One region of the Shewanella khirikhana genome, then DNA from elsewhere that is predicted to be linked to it. Evidence: riboswitches for the same ligand, from Rfam matches in the RefSeq annotation. Region 1 holds a riboswitch; the other holds the start of a gene.
The links. Region 1 has a riboswitch for thiamine pyrophosphate ahead of thiC (phosphomethylpyrimidine synthase ThiC). Riboswitches for the same ligand answer to the same signal wherever they lie in the genome.
Positions count from the first base shown of each region.

Region 2: linked by a shared signal. The riboswitch ahead of STH12_RS05405 (TonB-dependent receptor) and the one ahead of thiC (phosphomethylpyrimidine synthase ThiC) in region 1 are both predicted to bind thiamine pyrophosphate.

Region 1 covers NZ_CP020373.1:1,761,328-1,770,788, forward strand. The annotation lists gene STH12_RS07685 (putative metalloprotease CJM1_0395 family protein) at 1-63, opposite strand, end outside; gene STH12_RS07690 (chemotaxis protein) at 1,005-1,256, opposite strand; gene thiH (2-iminoacetate synthase ThiH) at 1,359-2,474, opposite strand; gene STH12_RS07700 (thiazole synthase) at 2,471-3,286, opposite strand; gene thiS (sulfur carrier protein ThiS) at 3,288-3,491, opposite strand; gene STH12_RS07710 (HesA/MoeB/ThiF family protein) at 3,485-4,237, opposite strand; gene thiE (thiamine phosphate synthase) at 4,227-5,813, opposite strand; gene thiC (phosphomethylpyrimidine synthase ThiC) at 5,832-7,844, opposite strand; TPP riboswitch at 8,111-8,209, opposite strand; gene STH12_RS07725 (hypothetical protein) at 8,341-9,461, opposite strand, start outside.
Region 2 covers NZ_CP020373.1:1,237,568-1,247,028, forward strand. The annotation lists gene hinT (purine nucleoside phosphoramidase) at 1-98, shown strand, start outside; gene STH12_RS21775 (PaaI family thioesterase) at 102-1,091, shown strand; gene STH12_RS05400 (YcfL family putative periplasmic lipoprotein) at 1,172-1,570, shown strand; TPP riboswitch at 1,735-1,840, shown strand; gene STH12_RS05405 (TonB-dependent receptor) at 1,898-4,087, shown strand; gene STH12_RS05410 (hypothetical protein) at 4,145-4,405, shown strand; gene pnuC (nicotinamide riboside transporter PnuC) at 4,409-5,056, shown strand; gene STH12_RS05420 (phosphotransferase) at 5,056-6,054, shown strand; gene STH12_RS05425 (DUF6279 family lipoprotein) at 6,117-6,992, shown strand; gene STH12_RS05430 (HvfX family Cu-binding RiPP maturation protein) at 7,160-7,756, shown strand; gene STH12_RS05435 (NAD(P)H nitroreductase) at 7,878-8,426, shown strand; gene STH12_RS05440 (oxygen-binding di-iron domain-containing protein) at 8,675-9,406, opposite strand; gene STH12_RS05445 (chemotaxis protein) at 9,422-9,461, opposite strand, start outside.

The DNA of each region.
Region 1 (9,461 bases):
TGCTCGCTGCTCATTAAATGTAGATGGCGTTTGCGGCGACAGACGGGGGGTCGCATCTGGCACGCCCGGCTCCATACTAAAACCACTCGTAGTGCCGTTTGATGCCGCTTGCGCCCCACCAAACACCAACTCAGGTGACGTCACAGCGGCTGCAGATGAGGGCGTTACCGGGGAAACTCCCATTCCACCGGCCCGATCACTGCCGGGGCCAGTGCTGAATGAACCACCGAGCCCCGCATTTACTGCAGCTGTTGTTGTACCTGGGAGAGTACCTAAGGCCTGGCCAGTGCCCAGACTAAAGGATGGGCTATCAGCCAATGCTGTCAGCGCTATATCAGCGGTTTTGGGCGCATATTGCGCGGCTGAACCAGCACTATCTGCTAAACCGGAACTGTTGCGTGGCTCAGATGACATTACTGGCATAGCTGCGATGGATTGCGGGCCAGTGAGCAGATTGAAAGAAACAGGCGGCGCAGCTGGCGACGATGGCGATGCCAGGGTCGCAGTGCCTGAACCAACACCCGTTGGGACTTCGGCCAGGGAGTCGCTATCAAAGCTGACAGCGCCAGCCGCAGTTGGGCTTGAGCCTGAACTTGAGACTTGACTTGAGCCCAGGCTTGAAACTGGACCTGAACCTGAATTTGCTCCCGAGCTTAAACGCGGACTCGGCAGAACGCTTTTTGCATCAGCAGAAGCGCCGCTTAAGGCTTTACCACCTATCGATGCTGGCGTCATTGCTGCCGCTGACATGCTTGCAGCATTTGAAAAGCTGCCAGCAACAGGCCCGGCGGTTGTAACGACGGCACTGGGTTGAGAAGAAATAGCTGAAGATGAAATCGACGATGATGAAATAGCAGAGGGAGGAGATGAAAGAACGCGCTTTCCCTGCGTGGCAGTAGATGCCCCGTTAGGTGCAGCGCCCTCTTCTCGCCCGGAGCCTAAACTCCTGAGCTGATTAGCTGACGCCGTTTGGGTAACAGACAGCGTCGAAGAAACCATGGCGGTTACACTGTGATATCTATGATGGTACCGATAGTCTCGTCGGCCGTTTCAATAACCTCGGCCGAGGCTTCTGCCTGATTAACCGACTGAGTGGCTTTCACCAGAGCATCGGTCTTGTCCGGCGCATCAGCCTTAAGCTCAGCGCTCTGCTGGGCAGGTTCGCTACGGGCGACATCAATGGTTGCCTGGGTTAAACCGCTTTGCGCGCTGTTGAAGCCATTAACACCCGATACAGATGCAGGTGGGATTTGCATGGTCCCCTCCTTAACAGGTTTTGGTGATCGGGTTAATTATTGGCCAAAATGGCGGTAATTGCCAGTAAAAATGCACCCAGTCAAGGCCGAATGAGCGCCTATTTACCACTGAGATTCCCAATCTTTCCACACAGGGTTCAGACCCCTTGATTTCAGCACGGCGGCGATTTGGGATGCGCTTCGGTCATCACTGATTTCAAACTGATCCAAATGGGTATCCGGCTCTGAATAGCCCCCCGGCGACGTGGCACTGCCAGCGCTGGTTTGGGTGATCCCAAGGGCAAACAGATTGTCACGAAATTCAGGCCGTTCGCGGGTGGAAAGACTGATATCCAGCGCTTCATTAAACAGCCTGAAGGCGCAGATAAGCTGCACCAAGCCTTTATCACTTATCTCGGTTTTGGGCGCCACGCCGCCGGTGCAGGGCCTGAGCCTTGGCAGTGAAATACTGTAGCGGGTGCGCCAATATTTTCGCTCAAGATAATCAAGATGATAACCCATCAAAAGCGCATCCAGGCGCCAGTCATCGAGCCCCAGCAGTACCCCAAGGCCAATTTTGTCGACCCCAGCCAGCGCCAGTCTGTCGGGCGTATCCAGGCGCCAGACAAAATCCATTTTTTTGCCGCGGGTGTGATGCTCAGCGTAGGTCACGCGCTGATAGGTTTCCTGATAAATCATCACTGCATCAAGCCCGAGAGTTACCAGCTCGCGGTATTCAGGTTCACTGAGCGGCTGAACCTCCATCGCCACGTAGGAAAACGCGCGCTTTACCTCGGGCAACACCTTACGGAAATAGCCCATACCGACCTTGGTTTCATGCTCGCCGGAGACCAGCAGCACTGAGTCATAGCCCATGGCCTTGATGGCGGCCATTTCGCGGGTAAGTTCGGTTTCATCAAGGGTCTTGCGCTTAATGCGGTTACTCATTGAAAAACCGCAGTAATCACACTCGTTTGCACACAGGTTGGATAAATATAGCGGCAGATACATACCCACACTGGCACCAAAGCGCTTACGGGTGAGCTGCATGCTTTTTTGTGCCATCTGCTCAAGATAAGGCTCGGCCGCAGGCGACAAGAGTGCCAGCAGCGCATTCAGGTTGCCCGCCGGTGCCCGCAGCGCCGCCTCCACATCCAGCGCTGTGGCCGAGTAGAGTTTAAGCCGCAAACTGTCGGGGTTCAGGCGCGCAAATGCCTCAGAGAAATAGCCCTGGCTCATGACAGCTTTTCCGCCATGCCTGAACTTACCAAATCCGTGGCGGATGAGTCTGTATTTAAAAAGCCGGTCAGTGGGCTGGTTTCTTGGGCATGCAGGCTTTTACTGCCAAGCCCGGCCAAATAGGCTTCTCGGCCAATTTGCACCGCCAGCGCAAAGGCTCTTGCCATACGCACAGGGTCGGCACTCGAGGCAATGGCGGTATTAACCAGCACGGCATCGGCGCCAAGCTCCATCGCCTCACAGGCGTGGGAAGGCGCACCAATGCCCGCATCCACCACCACAGGAATGCTCGCCTGCTCAATGATGATTTTCAAAAACTCCCGGCTGACTAACCCCTGATTGGAGCCAATGGGGCTGCCAAGGGGCATGACCGCCGCGCAGCCAATCTCTTCCAGGCGTCGGCACAGCACAGGGTCAGCATGCACATAAGGCAGCACCTTAAAGCCCTGGCTCACCAGCTCTTTGGCGGCGGCAAAGGTTTCCATGGGATCTGGCATCAGATACTTGGGATCCGGGTGGATCTCAAGCTTCAGCCACTCTGTGCCCAGCATTTCCCTGGCAAGCGTAGCTGCGAATATCGCTTCTTTGGCATTGCGGGCACCGGAGGTATTGGGCAATAGCCGAACGCCGCGCTCCAATAGCGGCGCCAGGATATCATCGCTGCCGGCTTTAAAATCCACCCGCTTCATGGCGAGGGTCACCAGCTCACTGCCGCTGGCGGTAATGGCTTCCTGCATCAACTTACCCGAAGCAAACTTGCCTGTGCCGGTAAACAGCCTGGAGCCAAATTCCGTTTCTGCAATGTTCAGCATTTCAGCCTCCTGCCACTGCTGCAAAAAGTTCAACCGCATCATTGTGTTTAAGATGAATATGTTCCCAGCGATGCCGCGGTACCACTTCACCGTTGAGCACCAACGCAATATGGCTATCGCGCTCGCAGTGATGTTTAACCAAGCTGGCCAGATCCTGGCCGTCGTCTATTGGATGGGATTGTCCGTTAACACTGATACTCAGCATGCCTTGCGCTCCTTGTCCTTACCGCAAACCGGGCAAAGGGGATCGGCAGGCACCCTGGCTTCATGCCAGCGAAAATGCCTGAAATCGAAACGTTGCAGGCGTCCAGCCTCGCAGGGAAATTGAAGCAGTTCATTCAAACAAAGTTGTGCCTGCATCGTGGCGACAATGGCCACAGCGGGCCCCATTACCCCGACAGAGGCGCAGTTTTGCGCCGAAGTGGTGCCTGGCGGGAACAGACACTGATAGCAGCCGCCTTCACCGGGCCGCTGCACAAACAACAGCCCGTCAAAACCGGCAATGGCGCCACTGATAAGCGTTTTGCCTTTTTTAGCGCAGTACGCGGAAATCAGATGTCGCGCCGCAAAGTTATCGGTGCAATCAAGCACCAGTCCGGCGTTGTCGAGCTGAGCTAACGTCTCACTGTTAAGCTCGCCGCACACAGATACCTTTAAGCCTGGTTCTCGGGACTGTAAGCGCGCGGCCGCGACCACAGCCTTGGTTTTGCCCAAATCAGCGTCGCAAAACAGCAGCTGGCGCGGCAGGTTTGAAAGCTCCACCCTATCGCCATCGAACAGTGACAAATGCCCCACTCCCGCCGCAGCTAGCAGCATGGCCGCCTGACCGCCAAGGCCACCCACACCCACTATGGCCACGTGGGAGTTCCTTAATCTGAGCTGCCCGGCTTCGCCGCATTCCGGCAACAGAATTTGCCGCGAGTAGCGGATAAAGTCTTTATCAGCGAGCATTCCGCTTCTCCCAGGCATCAGCGAGTGCGCGAAAGGCCGCCGCCGGTTCGCTTGCTTCGGTCACAGCACGCACCACGGCAATGCTGTCCACGCCTGTAGCAGCGACCTTGGGTAAATTACCCGCCTCTATGCCGCCAATCGCCACGGTTGGCACAGCGGTGCTGACAATCTTCGCGAGCAGTGCCAGCGTCTCCAGCCCCTGTGGTTTGGAAGGCATTTCCTTGGTGGTAGTGGGAAAAATATGCCCAAGGGCGAGGTAGCTCGGGTTAAGCTCAAGCGCCAGCAAAGCCTCAAACAGCCCGTGACTCGACAGCCCAAGGGCCATGCCAGCTTCAGCGATGGCATCCAGCGGCACAGTTTCTATATCTTCCTGCCCAAGATGCACCCCAAAAGCGCCATGGCTGATGGCAAGGCGCCAATGGTCATTGATAAACACGCGCGCCTTATGCTGCCTGCCAAGGGCAATGGCGCGGATGATGTCCGCTTCTGCTGCGCTGCCCGGGCTAATCTCGCCCTTGATGCGCAGCTGAATGGTGTTGGCACCGGCCTCAAGCAATGCTTCAAGCATATCGATATCGGCCACCACGGGATAAACGCCCACATCACGCCCAAGGCGGGTAAACGCCTTGGTTGGCAACCTGTGACTGCGGCTCTCATGCAAACGATGAATCGATGCCATAGCGGCAAGTGACTCAGGCATGCCGGTTCGGGCCAGTGGCCCGGGGCCTGCACCTACAGCACTTGCTTGCCTGAGCCCCTCAAATACATAGGCTTTGGCCAGCAGCACCGCATCGGGCAGCACCAACCCTTTGGCGACAAAGGCGGCAATGGCACTTGAAAGCGTGCAGCCGCTGCCGTGATTGTGCACAGTCGCGACTCGCTCACCGCTGAGCCAAAATCCTTGACGCCTGTGGAGCGGCGAAATGGTAGCGATATCACCCAGCAGCAACAGATCCCTGGCATTCGACTGCTGCCAGGGGCAATCACCGCCTTTGGCAAGCACGCTGCCGCCAAAGCGGCGCCACAGTCTGTCGGCGGCAATTGCCAGGGCATCATCATCTGCCAGCAACTTGCCGGTCAGACGCGACAGCTCCGCCTTGTTGGGGGTGATAAGGCTGATTTTTCCGGCAAAGGGACTGAAATCGAGCCCGCTGACAGACGCTGCTCCTTGAGAGCACGATGCCGCCTGCTGCAACTCGTCACCGCAGGAGGCCACCATCACAGGGTCAAGAATAACCGGCACGCCCGGCAGATTATCGCCAAGCCAGTGCGCCAGAAGCTCAAGCTGCGCCTGATTGGCGATAAGGCCGATTTTCACCGCAGCCGGGTACAAATCTGCCTTCAATGCCTCAAGCTGAGCCGCAAGCATGGCCGGGCTTACCGGCTCGACCGCCATCACCGCCACCGAGTTTTGCGCTGTGATGGCGGTTATCACGCTGCAGCCATGGCAGCCAAGGTCATGCAACGTCAGCAAGTCGGCCTGAATACCTGCGCCGCCGCCACTGTCGGAGCCAGCGATGGTCCAGACCACTGGCCTTGCCGCCAGTTCGCTTTCATTCAAGGGATTTGCAGCCATAGCCTTGCCCTCGCCCATTTACACCAGTTCCTGCTCGGCCTTGCGCGCCGCATCGACGTGGGCCTCGCTGTAAAGTGCGCTACCGGTTTCTTTGAAGGTGGCCGACATCTTGTCCATACCCGCCTTGGCATAGCTTTCGGCTTTGGAATAACTTTCAGCCGCGCCCACTTCCACCGTTTGTACAGCGTCCGGGTGCTTGTTGGCAGGATTCTCCAAGCTGGCTGCAGACTCTAAACTGGCAGCATAGTCACGTACGTCCTGGGTGATTTTCATTGAGCAGAACTTGGGGCCGCACATGGAGCAGAAATGGGCCACCTTGGCCGACTCCTGCGGCAGGGTCTCATCGTGATAGGCTCGGGCAGTATCGGGATCGAGCCCGAGGTTGTACTGATCTTCCCAGCGAAACTCGAATCGTGCCTTGGAAAGCGCGTTGTCGCGAATTTGCGCGCCGGGATGCCCCTTGGCCACATCGGCTGCGTGGGCGGCAATCTTGTAAGCGATAAGGCCTTGTTTTACATCTTCCTTGTTGGGCAGACCCAAGTGCTCCTTGGGCGTTACGTAGCAGAGCATGGCGCAGCCGTACCAGGCAATCATCGCCGCGCCAATGCCCGAGGTGAAGTGATCGTAGCCCGGAGCAATGTCGGTGGTCTGGGGGCCGAGGGTATAAAACGGCGCCTCGGCGCAGTGCTCAAGCTGCTTATCCATGTTCTCTTTGATGAGCTGCATCGGAATATGGCCCGGGCCTTCGATAATGGTTTGCACATCGTATTCCCAGGCGATTTTCACAAGCTCGCCAAGGGTTTCGAGCTCAGCAAACTGGGCTTCGTCATTGGCATCGGCAATGGAGCCCGGGCGCATGCCATCACCCAGCGACAGCGATACATCATAGGCGGCGCAAAGCTCGCAGATCTCACGGAAATGGGTGTAGAGGAAGTTTTCCTGATGGTGACTTAAGCACCACTTGGCCATGATGGAGCCGCCGCGGGACACTATGCCGGTAACCCGCTTGGCGGTCATGGGCACGTAGCGCAAGAGCACACCCGCGTGGATGGTGAAGTAATCCACCCCCTGCTCGGCCTGCTCAATCAGGGTGTCGCGGAACACTTCCCAGTTAAGATCTTCGGCGATGCCGTTAACCTTCTCCAGCGCCTGATAGATGGGCACAGTGCCAATGGGCACCGGTGAGTTGCGCACAATCCATTCGCGGGTCTCGTGAATATAACGGCCGGTGGACAGGTCCATCACAGTATCTGCGCCCCAGCGGGTGGACCACACCAGTTTTTCCACTTCTTCCTCGATGGAAGAAGTCACCGCCGAGTTGCCGATATTGGCGTTCACCTTCACCAAAAAGTTGCGGCCAATGATCATAGGCTCAGCTTCAGGGTGGTTGATGTTGGCCGGAATAATCGCCCGGCCACGGGCCACTTCGTCACGGACAAACTCAGGAGTGATGGACTTACCAACCAAAGCACCAAAGGCTTCGCCGGGCTTTTTGCGGTTAAGCTGCTCGTCGGTCACTTCATCGCGGGCCATGTTCTCACGAATGGCGATGTATTCCATCTCCGGGGTGATAATACCCTGACGGGCATAGTGCAGCTGGGTGACCCGCTTGCCAGCCTTGGCGCGGCGCGGCTTTGGCAGCACGTCAAAACGCAGGTGATCCAGCCCCTCATCGGCGAGACGCTGCTGGGTAAAGTTGGATGAGGCGCTGTTAAGCTCTTCTGTATCGCAGCGCGCTAAAATCCAGCCCTCACGCAGTTTTGGCAGGCCGTGGCGCACATTGATTTCAGCTTCGGGATCTGAATACGGTCCGGCGCAGTCGTATACCTTGATGGGCGGATTGGCCTCGAAGGTTTCTTCGCCGCGGGTGTTCACGATGCGGGTATCGGTTTGATGAATTTGACGCATGCCCACCTGGATATCAGGCCGGGAGCCTTCAATAAAAATCTTTTCGGAATTGGGGCGGCGCAGCGGCTTTAAGTTATCGATAAAGTCCTGGGCGGCTTTACGGGTTTCGCGGCGGTTTGACATCAGCAATCTCACTTTTGGTTTCAAAATGGAGTTGCTTGTCGGGGGAGAAAATTGAGCAGTTGAATCAGCGGCGACGACAGTTTTTGCAGTGTTTTCAGCGCTGTCTGGCGTCTCATTCACCCCGGTTGCCTGGCACACTCTCGGCATTTTTTGCTGAGTTTTTGCGTTGCTGGCCACTTGGTCATCAGTTTGCGGTGGGCTTTCGCCTCATTTTCCCGCTTATCTTCCGGTTTATCTTCCGGCTTAGGCTGCTGACACTAACTGGGGTGGATTTGATGCTTGTTTCCTTCGCAGGTTCTAACCTGATCAGGTTCAACGGATCCCGAATAAACGGTCTCAGCCCTAAGGCACTCCGACAAGTGCTGGCAGTATAGGCTTAAGCGAAGGCCAATGACAATAGCCACGAATGGGAAATTTATTCACAAAAGCAATGAGGCATTAATTACCTTTATTTCAACAAGATTAGTCAATTTGAAGTCATTAGGATGAAAATAGTTCAACGCAAATCCTGCTTGCCCATCAATGCAAGGTACTTGTTGATACCTTCCTTGAGGGCCTTTTTTACCCTGTCCTCACCACAGCGAAATGGAAAACCCAGGTTTTCGGCATGGGGATTAATGGGCGTTGGCACCTTCACCACCCGGTAGCAGGTATCGCCGGATTTCACGATACGGTTGGGATCTATGTCGGAATCCAGGGTGTTGGGTTTATAGAAATCATCGGCGCTTGGTACCAGCAGCACTTCCATCTCGGGCAGAAGCTCTGACATGCCACGCCCCGCCGCATTCATGTGAACGGTCTGCTCGTCGGCGTAACTCTGCGATAAGGCATTCAACGCCTGAGCGTTTTGGCGCGCCATAAAACGGCTGGCGGGAGTCGAGAAATCAAGCTGACTCTGCTCAGATGGTGCGGGCGTCTCTATCGGCGGCAGAGATTCCCGCCGAGCCTGCTGCGCCGGTTCAGCTATAGGCTGTGCTGGGGGCGGTTCATCTTTGATAGGGGCAGGCTCTTTTGGTGCTGTAGCCAAGGTTGGCTCGACAGGCGTTTTTTGCTCGTTCACTTGCTCACGCTCAACCTGTTCGGGTTCGGGTTCGGGTTCGGATTGAGGTTTGACTGCAGCGAGCTCCGATGGATTCGCCTCTGGCGGCTGTTCAATTGGCTGTTTTGGCGCGCTGAACACCAAATAGGATTGCAACGCCTTGGGCTGGTTGGCGCGCTCATCCAGCGCCGCGCTTAATGAACCCAGCTGCGGTGCCAACTGCCAGGCAAGCAGCCCCAAAACGGCAAGGTGCACCAGGGTAACGGGCAGCAGCAATTTAAGCGGCAGTGTCTGCCTAACGTCGATTCTGTCGCGCTCCTGGGTTTTATCTTGCTGTGCAGTTTGTTCTTGTTTTACGGTTTCTTCTTGTTCAACAGTTTCTTGCCGCGCCCCGGCATCCTGTCGCGTAAAAGCCGTGAAAGCAGGAACCACTATAGAGCCGCTGTTATGGTCAGTGCGCTCAATGCCAAGGTTAAGATTGTCACCGCCTCGGGCAGGCAAAACGGGGGCAGCCAGGTGCAGCGGAGATACATCCTTCGGGGTTCGAGTGGCAAACAAGCTCAGCGAAGCCACGTAGC
Region 2 (9,461 bases), 520 kb from region 1:
TCATGAACTGCAACAGTGACGGCGGCCAGGAGGTGTATCACATCCATATGCATCTGGTGGGCGGCGAGCCGCTGGGCCCTATGCTGAGCAAGCGATAAGCCATGAAAGTGAATCCGGATTTTTTCCCGCTGACGACCCTGGCCAGGCGCTTTGTCAGTCAGCTGGCACAGTGTCGCCGTCTGGGGATTGAAGTGCTCGAAGGCAGTGAGCACCACGTGCTGCTTGAGCTGCCCTACAGCCCGGCGCTGATTGGTTATCCCGACACCGGGGTTATCCATGGCGGGGTGATCACCACCTTGATTGATACCGCCAGCGGTACCGCTGTGGTGTGCGCTATCCAGGAGAAATTCAACACCCTGGAGATTTCGCCCACCCTGGATTTGCGGGTGGACTACATGCGTCCGGCCGAACCCGGCAAGCCTGTGTACGCCTTCGCCGAGTGTTATCGCTTATCCAGCAACATCGCCTTTACCCGCGCCATTGCCTATCAGGACAGCATAGATGAACCCATCGCCCATGCGGTGGGCTCCTTTATGCGCATCAGCCCGGAAATGGTCGGTGAGCAGTTCCGCGGCGCCCTGCTTGAAGATGGCATAGTGCTTGGGCCGGAAGTGACCGAGCTTTCTCACTGTCAGGACGAAGCCACCCGCTCAGCGCCCATGGACGTCAAAGAAATCGTTCGCCGGGTTACTGAGCTCAATGACTTTGGTCATCTGTTGGAGCAGGTGCCCTACGCCCGCTTTATCGGCATGGCGGTGGAGCGATTCGGGGATGAATTGGTGTGCCGTTTGCCGGCGCGGGATGCCAACATAGGCAACCCAGTGCTGCCTGCTATCCATGGCGGCGTGATTGCCGGTTTTATGGAAATGTCGGCGATTGTGCAGCTGATGGTATTCATGCAAACATCCAGAGTGCCCAAGGTGGTGGACTTTTCCATCGACTATCTGCGGGCCGGGCTGCACAAGGACACCTTTGCCGAGTGCATCATCACCCGCCAGGGGCGCAGGGTCGCTAATGTGAACATTAACTGCTGGCAAACCAACCGCAAGCAGCTGATTGCCACCGCGCGTGCTCACTTCCTTATCGACTGATAACGCTGATAGCAAGGTCGATAAGCCTGGATTCAGCAAGGCCGTGGCACTCTGGTGGAATTCGTTAATCAGGAGGCAAGATGAAAAAAGGAATGACATTGGTGCTGGCAGCCGTGCTGGCTATGGGCGTTGCAGGCTGTGCCAAGCACACCGCCGGAGTTTCTGTGGCCTCCAGCGGCGAAACCCGGGTCGATAACGCCACCTTTGGCCGCGAAGTCTCGGTCAGTAACCTCAGTCTGCTTGGCAGCGGCGATATGCTCAAAGGGACGGCGCTCATCGCCAGCAAGGTTTCGACCGATCTCAGGCTGCAATACAAGTTCAGCTGGTATGACGCCCAGGGGATTTTGGTTGAAGGGGAAGGCCAAAGCTGGCAGTCCCTTAAACTGCATGGCATGCAACAGCAACAGGTCAGCAGCGTCGCGCCCAATCAAAGCGCCAGCCGCTTCGAAGTCTATGTGCGTAAAGCGTTTTCGAACTGATCTTTGGCGCGTGAATAACTGAAAACACCGGCTTGGCCGGTGTTTTTTTATGGGCCGAATTCATCCCACCTGGCCGCTGGTCACAAAAATGGCGCCACTGCGGTAAATTTCATCAAAGCCGTTGCAACAAAAGTATCATCTTGGTGATGGATAAGCGTATAATTGGCCGCGCCAAGGGGTGTCCGCCGCAGGCGGACTGAGATGTCTACCGACAAACCCTTAGAACCTGATCCGGCTGATACCGGCGTAGGAATGGGCCTAAGATAGCAACGTATATTCTTGCCGCTCCGAGCTTGCCGGATCTCAAACATTTTTGTTGAGGTCCCCATGTTTACACCATCCCGCAGTTCCCGTTTCCCCTTGTTTGGTCTGGCGCCGGTCGCCCTGGCTGTGGCATCTGTGATGTCGCCAGTGGCTATGGCCAATGAGCCTGCCGCTGAAGCGCCCATGGAAGTGATGCTGGTCACCGCCGATTTCCGTGGTCTGGCGGTTGAAAAAATTCCCTCCAGTGTCACCGTAATTGATGCGCAGAAGCTTGAAGATGAAGGCGCGCAGCACTTTGAAGACATTCTTGGTGCCGTGGCCAACTTCAACTGGTCCGGCGGCACCTCGCGCCCGCGTTATTTCCAAATTCGCGGTGTGGGTGAGCAGGAAGAATACAAGGGTGCTCCGAACTCCTCTGTGGGCTACCTGATTGATGATATTGATCTTTCTGGCCTTGGTATGGTGTCGTCCATGTACGATATGCAGCAGGTGGAAGTGCTGCGAGGTCCCCAGGGCACCCGCTATGGCGCCAATGCGCTGGCGGGCTTGATTTACCTGAAAAGCAACGATCCCACTGAGCAGTTTGAGCACGGCGCTCAGCTGAGTCTAGGTTCAGACAATCTGCGTACTTTCTCCGGCTTCAGCTCGGGCCCTATGATGGACTCGGGTGAGCTTCTGTATCGTGTGTCGCTGCAACAGCACAATCAGGATGGTTTCCGCGACAACCTGTTCCTTGACCGCTCCGACACCAACGAGCGTGATGAACTGAGCCTGAGAACCAAGGTGCGTTGGTACGCAAGCGATAACACCCAGGTGGATTTTACCCTGCTGCATGCCGACTTTGACAACGGCTACGATGCCTGGACGCTGGACAACAACGGCTTTAATACCCTGACCGATCAGCCCGGCGTGGATGCCCAGCGCACCACTGGGATTGGCCTTAAGCTCAATTACGACGGTTTCAGTTCTGCCGAACTGACCTCGCTCACCAGCTTTGCCGGCACCGACCACAGACACGCCTACGACGGTGACTGGGCCAACCCAGAATATTGGGCCAGCCGCGAGTGCGAAGCCTATGACGATAACTGGAACGTGATTGGCACCGAGCCCTGCGTGTACGACTACACCTGGGATAAGCGCGGCGATCGCACTACGGTATCCCAGGAATTTCGTCTGGCGAGTAAAGAAGAAGGGCGCATTTTTGGCGGCAGCACTGACTGGCTGCTGGGCCTTTACGGCATGCAGTTGAATGAAGACAACGATCTCACTTCTTTCTACAACGGCTGGGCTGATGAAACCCTGCGCTCCGAGTACGATGCCCGTAACCTGGCGGTGTTTGGTCAGCTCGATACTGACTTTGGCGATGGCCTGAATCTGTCGGTGGGAGCCCGGGTTGAGCGCCGCGATGCCGATTACGTGGATGATGCCGGAGATGCCTTCAGCCCGTCCGAAACCATGTGGGGTGGTCATATCGCCCTTGGCAAGCAGCTTAATGACAGCCATAACCTCTATGGCCGCATTGCCCGTGGTTACAAGGCCGGTGGTTTTAATATGTCGCTGCCGGCCGAGTTTGCCGACAAAAAAGAGTTTGATACCGAAGTCCTGTACAACTACGAAATAGGTCTCAAATCCAGCTTCCTCGATGGCAACCTGGGCACCAATCTGGCAGTCTTCTTCATGGATAGGCAGGATCAGCAGGTTTCTGCATCGCAGCAGGACCCTGAGCGGCCACAGCGTTTTATCCTGTTTACTGAAAATGCCGGCAGCTCAACCAATTATGGCGCCGAGCTCGATGCCAACTGGTACGCCACCGACAATCTGCATTTTTATGGCAGCCTGGGCTACCTCAAGGCCGAGTACGGTGATTACAGCTATCAGGACAAATACGGCACTGTGGTTGATCTCAGCGGCCGTGAACTGGCCCACGCGCCAAACTGGACCTGGTCTGTGGGTGCCACCTGGCGTGCCGACAGCGGCTTTTTCGCCAATCTCAATGCCAATGGCAAGAGCAAGTTCTACTATTCTGACTCCAATGACTCAGTGTCAGAGGCGTATTCTGTGCTCAATGCCCGCGCCGGTTATGAAGGCGATACCTGGTCTGTGTATCTGTGGGGCCGTAACCTGCTTGATGAGCAATACGGTGTCCGTGGCTTCTACTTCGGTAACGAGCCAGACAATGGCTGGGCCGATAAGCAGTATATCCGCTATGGCGACCCACGCAGCGTGGGCCTGACTGTGGATGTCAGACTCTAAACCAGACGGCAATTTATCTTTTATCCGGCGCCTACGGGCGCCGTGGGAGACAAGCACATGAAACTCACCGCTGAAATCAGCATGTATCCCCTGCATGAGAACTACGTTGAACCTATTCGCTGGTTTATCGGGCGCCTGGACAGCTATCCCGGCATCACCCGTCGTACCAACGCCATGGCAACCCAGGTACAGGGCGACTATCAGGAGGTGATGACCATGCTCGCCACTGAGATGCAAGCGGCCCATGAGAAGTTCGGCAAGGCCGTGTTTGTGTGCAAGTTCATCGGCGGAGCCCTGGACTTGTCCCACTCGGAGTAAGGCATGCAAGCGGATTTTTGGGGCTGGATTGGCGGCGCCCTGCACAGCGCCTTCGGTGAAATGCAGGCATTGTCAGTATGGGAAGCCGTGGCCGTGGTGTTGGCGCTGGCCTACCTGCTGCTGGCCATGAAACGCAACCGACTTTGCTGGGCGGCGGCCTTTGCCAGTACAGCCATCTACACAGTGCTGTTTTACGAAGTGGCGCTATTGATGGAGTCGGCGCTCAATGTGTACTACATGGCGATGGCCGTTTACGGCTATTGGCTGTGGCAGAAAGAAGATGCCGACACCTTAAAGGTCAGCAGTTGGCCGCTCTCAAGGCATCTGCTTATTATTGCGCTGACCACATTGGCATCCCTTGGCTGCGGTTATCTGATGGCCAATTACACCCAGGCATCTTTCCCGTATCTGGATGCGGCCACCACCTGTTTCGCGGTGATGACCACTTATCTGGTGGCCAAAAAGGTGCTCGAGAACTGGCTCTACTGGGTGGTGATAGATGTGGTATCGATTTATCTCTATCTCAGCAAAGGGCTGATGATGACCTCTTTGCTGTTCGTGCTCTACGTGGGCCTGGCTGTGGCGGGTTACTTTGTCTGGCGCGCCGCGCTGGCTGAGCAGCGTGAGCCTGCATTGGCGCTTGAGTCCTGATGAGTCAATCCGCTGATTTTACCAACTGCTGCCCCTGGGAAACCCCGGGGGTACGCGCATTTGTGGCGCACACCCTGGGTGAAGAGACGCTGACGCAGGCGCGCTTCCGTGCGCTTACCCAAGGGCTTAGCAACGATAACGCCTTGATTGAGGCCGGAGGCCACGCCTGGGTGCTGCGGATTAATCGCGATGAGAGCAGTGTATTTTGTCAGCGAGCCTTTGAGGCAGACAACTGGCAATTGGCGGCGAGGGCAGGGTTGGCGCCGCCGCTGCTGGGGATGAGCGATGACGGCCGCTGCTATTTATCAGCCAGGCTCGAACACGGTGACTGGCCACAGAAATACGCTGAAATTCCCGCCTCAGGTTTCAGGCATTTTGCAACGCTCAGCGCGCCCGGTAACAGTGTTTGTCCGGGTCTTGATGAAACCAGCGACGCGGGCTTATTGCTCGCGCTTCTAAAAGGCTTACAACAGCTGCCAACCCCCGCCAATCCCAAGGGCTTTGCTGCCCAGTGGCAGGATTACCAGCGGGCGCTGGATGAAGGCTTGCCCCGCTGGCAACACTGCCAGGAGTGGCGCCGGGCGCAGCGGCAACTGGCATCTTGCTCGCAGGCGATCCAGAGCGCGCTGCAGCGCATCGAGCATAAGCCGTTTGCTTTGCAATACAGCCACCGCGACCTTACGCCCCATAACCTGCTCTGCCACGGTGGCAAGCTGTATTGCATCGACTTTGAGTATGCCTGTGCATCCCACCCGCTGTGGGATCTTGCCGCAGTGCTTGCCTCCCATCGGCTGACTGCCGATGCCCAATTGGCGCTCGTTCATGGGTACCTTTATTTTCACCCGCAGCTCGATCAGGACGATGCACCACTGATTGTCGATGCGGTGGCCCTGCATTGGTATTTTGGCGCCATCTGGGCGCTATTAATGGCAGGGCAAAGTGGTGACAATAATTATCTTTCTTGGTTTTACAGATACTTACAATTAGCGGTAAGTTGAGGGATTTGCAGCTCTGGCCACCCTTGGTAACCTTGAGCCAGACTGATGTGGAAGGATCCCCAATGAAATCTCGAGTCATTTTTACCCTGATGCTGGTGTTTACCCTGGCGGCATGCTCCACCAAAATGAGCTACTACTTCCTCGATTGGGCCATCGAGTGGGAGCTGGACGACTATGTCAGCTTCGATAAAAGCCAGCAGCAGGCGTTCGACAAGGTATTGGATGAGTTTATCCTTTGGCATCAAAAGGATGAATTGCCTCGCTATGTGGCGCAGCTCGATAACCTTAAAGCCCAGATGCAGTCCAACACCCTCACACCCACGCTTTGGGCCGACCATGTGAACTACGCCCAATCCCATTGGTTCAGACTGTTTGACCACGTGTTTGACGGCATTTTGCCGATTATCCAAAGCCTGTCTGACAAGCAGGTGGAGCACCTTATCGCCAAACTCAAAGAAGACGAAGCCGAAACTGTGGCTGAGTATGCCGGTAAGAGTCAGGCAGAGCTGGTCAAAGACTCCGATAAGCGCCTCGAAGAGCGGGCCGAAAAGTGGCTTGGCAAGCTGAGCGACAAGCAAAAGGCGATGATCCATGACTCCAACACCACCCGGCTGGCAACCCTGGATATGTGGCTTGAATACCGCCATGAATGGCTCAGGCAGTTCGAGCAGGCACTCAGGCAGCGCAGCGACACCGAGCAGCTCGCCAGCCGCTTGCGCCAATTGATGACGGCGCCACATACCCTGCGCTCACAGGCGCATCAGGACGCTATCCGTGTCAATCAGGAGAACTTTGGTCGTCTGGTGATGGACATCTACCGGGATCTGTCCGATAAACAACGTAAGAAGCTGTGGCGCGAATATGACGCCCTGACAGAAGACTTGCGTGAATTAGCACAGGAAGCGGCCCAGGAATTGGATGCCGTCAGCGGGGAATGACCTGATTGGGTGGGGAAGCTCAAACCCTCTACGCTGATTTGATAAACATGCTGATTTGATAAACATTCGGCGCCGCTGAAATAAACTTCTGCTACTGCGGGTCTTTAAGGCAAAGCAACTTATGTTGCGACAGACGCAAATAACGCACACCAGGCTGCGAGGACCCCATGCTGCAACTTATTCAAAAGCTCAACACCCAGGGCCGTCATATTGGTGACGCCCTTGCCCCTTTGGCACTCAGGCTCTATCTGGCACCGGTTCTGATGCAGGCCGGTTACAACAAGCTGGCACATTTTGAAGATACCGCTGCCTGGTTTGGTAATCCCGATTGGGGATTGGGACTGCCGTTTCCGTCTCTAATGGCTGGCCTTGCCGCCGGCACTGAGTTTTTTGGTGCCATCCTGTTGCTTCTGGGGCTGTTTACCCGACTTATCTCGATCCCTCTGATGGTAACCATGTTGGTGGCCGCTTTTACCGTGCACTGGCAAAATGGCTGGCTTGCCATTGCCGACCCCTCCAGCTGGCTTGCCAATGAGCAGGTGATGCAGTCCGCCGAGCGTTTGTCCCGTGCCAAAGAGATACTGCAGGAATACGGGAATTACGACTATCTCACCGGCAGCGGCAACTTTGTGGTGCTCAATAATGGTATCGAGTTTGCCATCACTTATTTTGCCATGTTGCTGGCGCTGTTTGCCCTGGGCGGTGGCCGCTACACCAGTATCGACTGGTACGTGGGCAAGCGTTTTGGCCTGACCAGAGACTGACATAACAGGGCTTGCCAAGCCCCTGCAATGGACATCCCGAAAATCCCGTACGCCGGTGGCGGCGGGATTTTTGCGTTTTTCATGCTATGCTGGCGCCATGCATGATAAAGAGGATAAATCATTGGATGCCTTAACCTTATTGACTACCCGTCAGTCCTGTCCACGGCTGTTGGCGCCGGCGCCGGATGCGGCTCAGCTGAAGCTTATTTTGGATGCGGCGGTGCGGGTGCCAGATCACGGTGCCCTCAATCCCTGGGAGTTTATTATTGCCGAAGCTGAGGGACTGTCGCGGCTCGGGGAAATATTCGTCGAGGCAGCCAAAGCCAACGGTGGCGATGAGGCGTTTTTGACCAAGGCCGAAGGCATGCCCAAGCGGGCGCCCATGGTGATCACCGTGGTGGCCAAGACTCAGGCGCATCCCAAGGTGCCAGTGCTCGAGCAGCAAATTGCTGCAGGCTGCGCCGCCATGGCAATGCAGCAGGCCGCCTTTGCGCTGGGACTCGGCGCCATTTGGCGTACCGGTGATTTTGCGTTCGATCGCAAGGTGCATCAGGCGCTGGGGCTTGGTGACGATGACCAAATCGTCGGCTTTTTGTATCTGGGTACGCCAGCGGTGGATGCCCCTATCAAGGCGCCGCGGGACCCAAGCCCATACGTGCGTTATCTGTAACTGAATCAGCAGATAATAGAATCTGCGTTAAGATAGCTGGCAAGCTCCTGATAAGCGTTGCCGCTAAGCGCTGACAGCCTGCTCAGATAGCAACAAAAAAGGCCCGTTTGGGCCTTTTTTGTCTTTCGCGGTGAGCTTGTTTGCGAGGCGCTTTCTTGCCTTATTCCACGGCGGCAGAGCTTGAGGATTACTATTACGGCAAAGTCTGGCTGTTAGTATGACGGCAGTGCCCGGAAGGCGCTGCCTTGTTAGAGGGCAATGCCCACTTCCAGCGCGTCGAACCAATCCAGAAACTGCTTTACCTGCTGGCCTTTGAAAATCCGCCCGTGCTGCGGGCACATGTACTGAATATCCAGCTCACGCATGCGGCTGACCCAGTTGCTCTTGGCGCGGTTTGACGGCATCCAGCGGCGGTGGAAGTAGTCCATTTTACTGACGTGGCTGGCAAAGTCGTCCACAAAAATATCGGCCTCGGCAGGTTCGAGCGCGGCGCCCACATCCCCGGACATCAGCACCTTAGCTACAGGGTCGTACACATGGAAGTTGCCCGAGGCGTGCAGGTAATGGGCAGGAATAAACTGCAGCTCCACCTCGCCAACCAGCAATTTGCCACCTTTATCCTTGATGGGCTCGTAACTGATGTTGTTCATGCCGAAGTGACGAATAAAGCCTTCCCACAGCCAGGGCGCAAACAGTTTGGCCTTGGGCAGGGTTTGGTCCCACAGCCCCAGAGACGAAATGATATCGGGGTCCTGATGCGAGGCAAAAAGGTAAGTCAGTTGCTCCAGCGGCAGATGGCGCACCAGACTCGCCAGCATGGGAGCAAAGAGTTCAATGCCGCCCGGATCCATCAGTAATGATTGATTGCCGCTTTGGACCAGATACTGGTTGGTGTCGATGATTTTTTCGTTTTTCTCGGGATCGCGACCGAAATACAGCCACTTGTGTGTTGGCGTCTCTACCAGCAGTTGGGTTTTCATGGTTAATCCTTAACGTCAGTGAGAATCAAACAGGCGAATGGCGGTATCGACACGT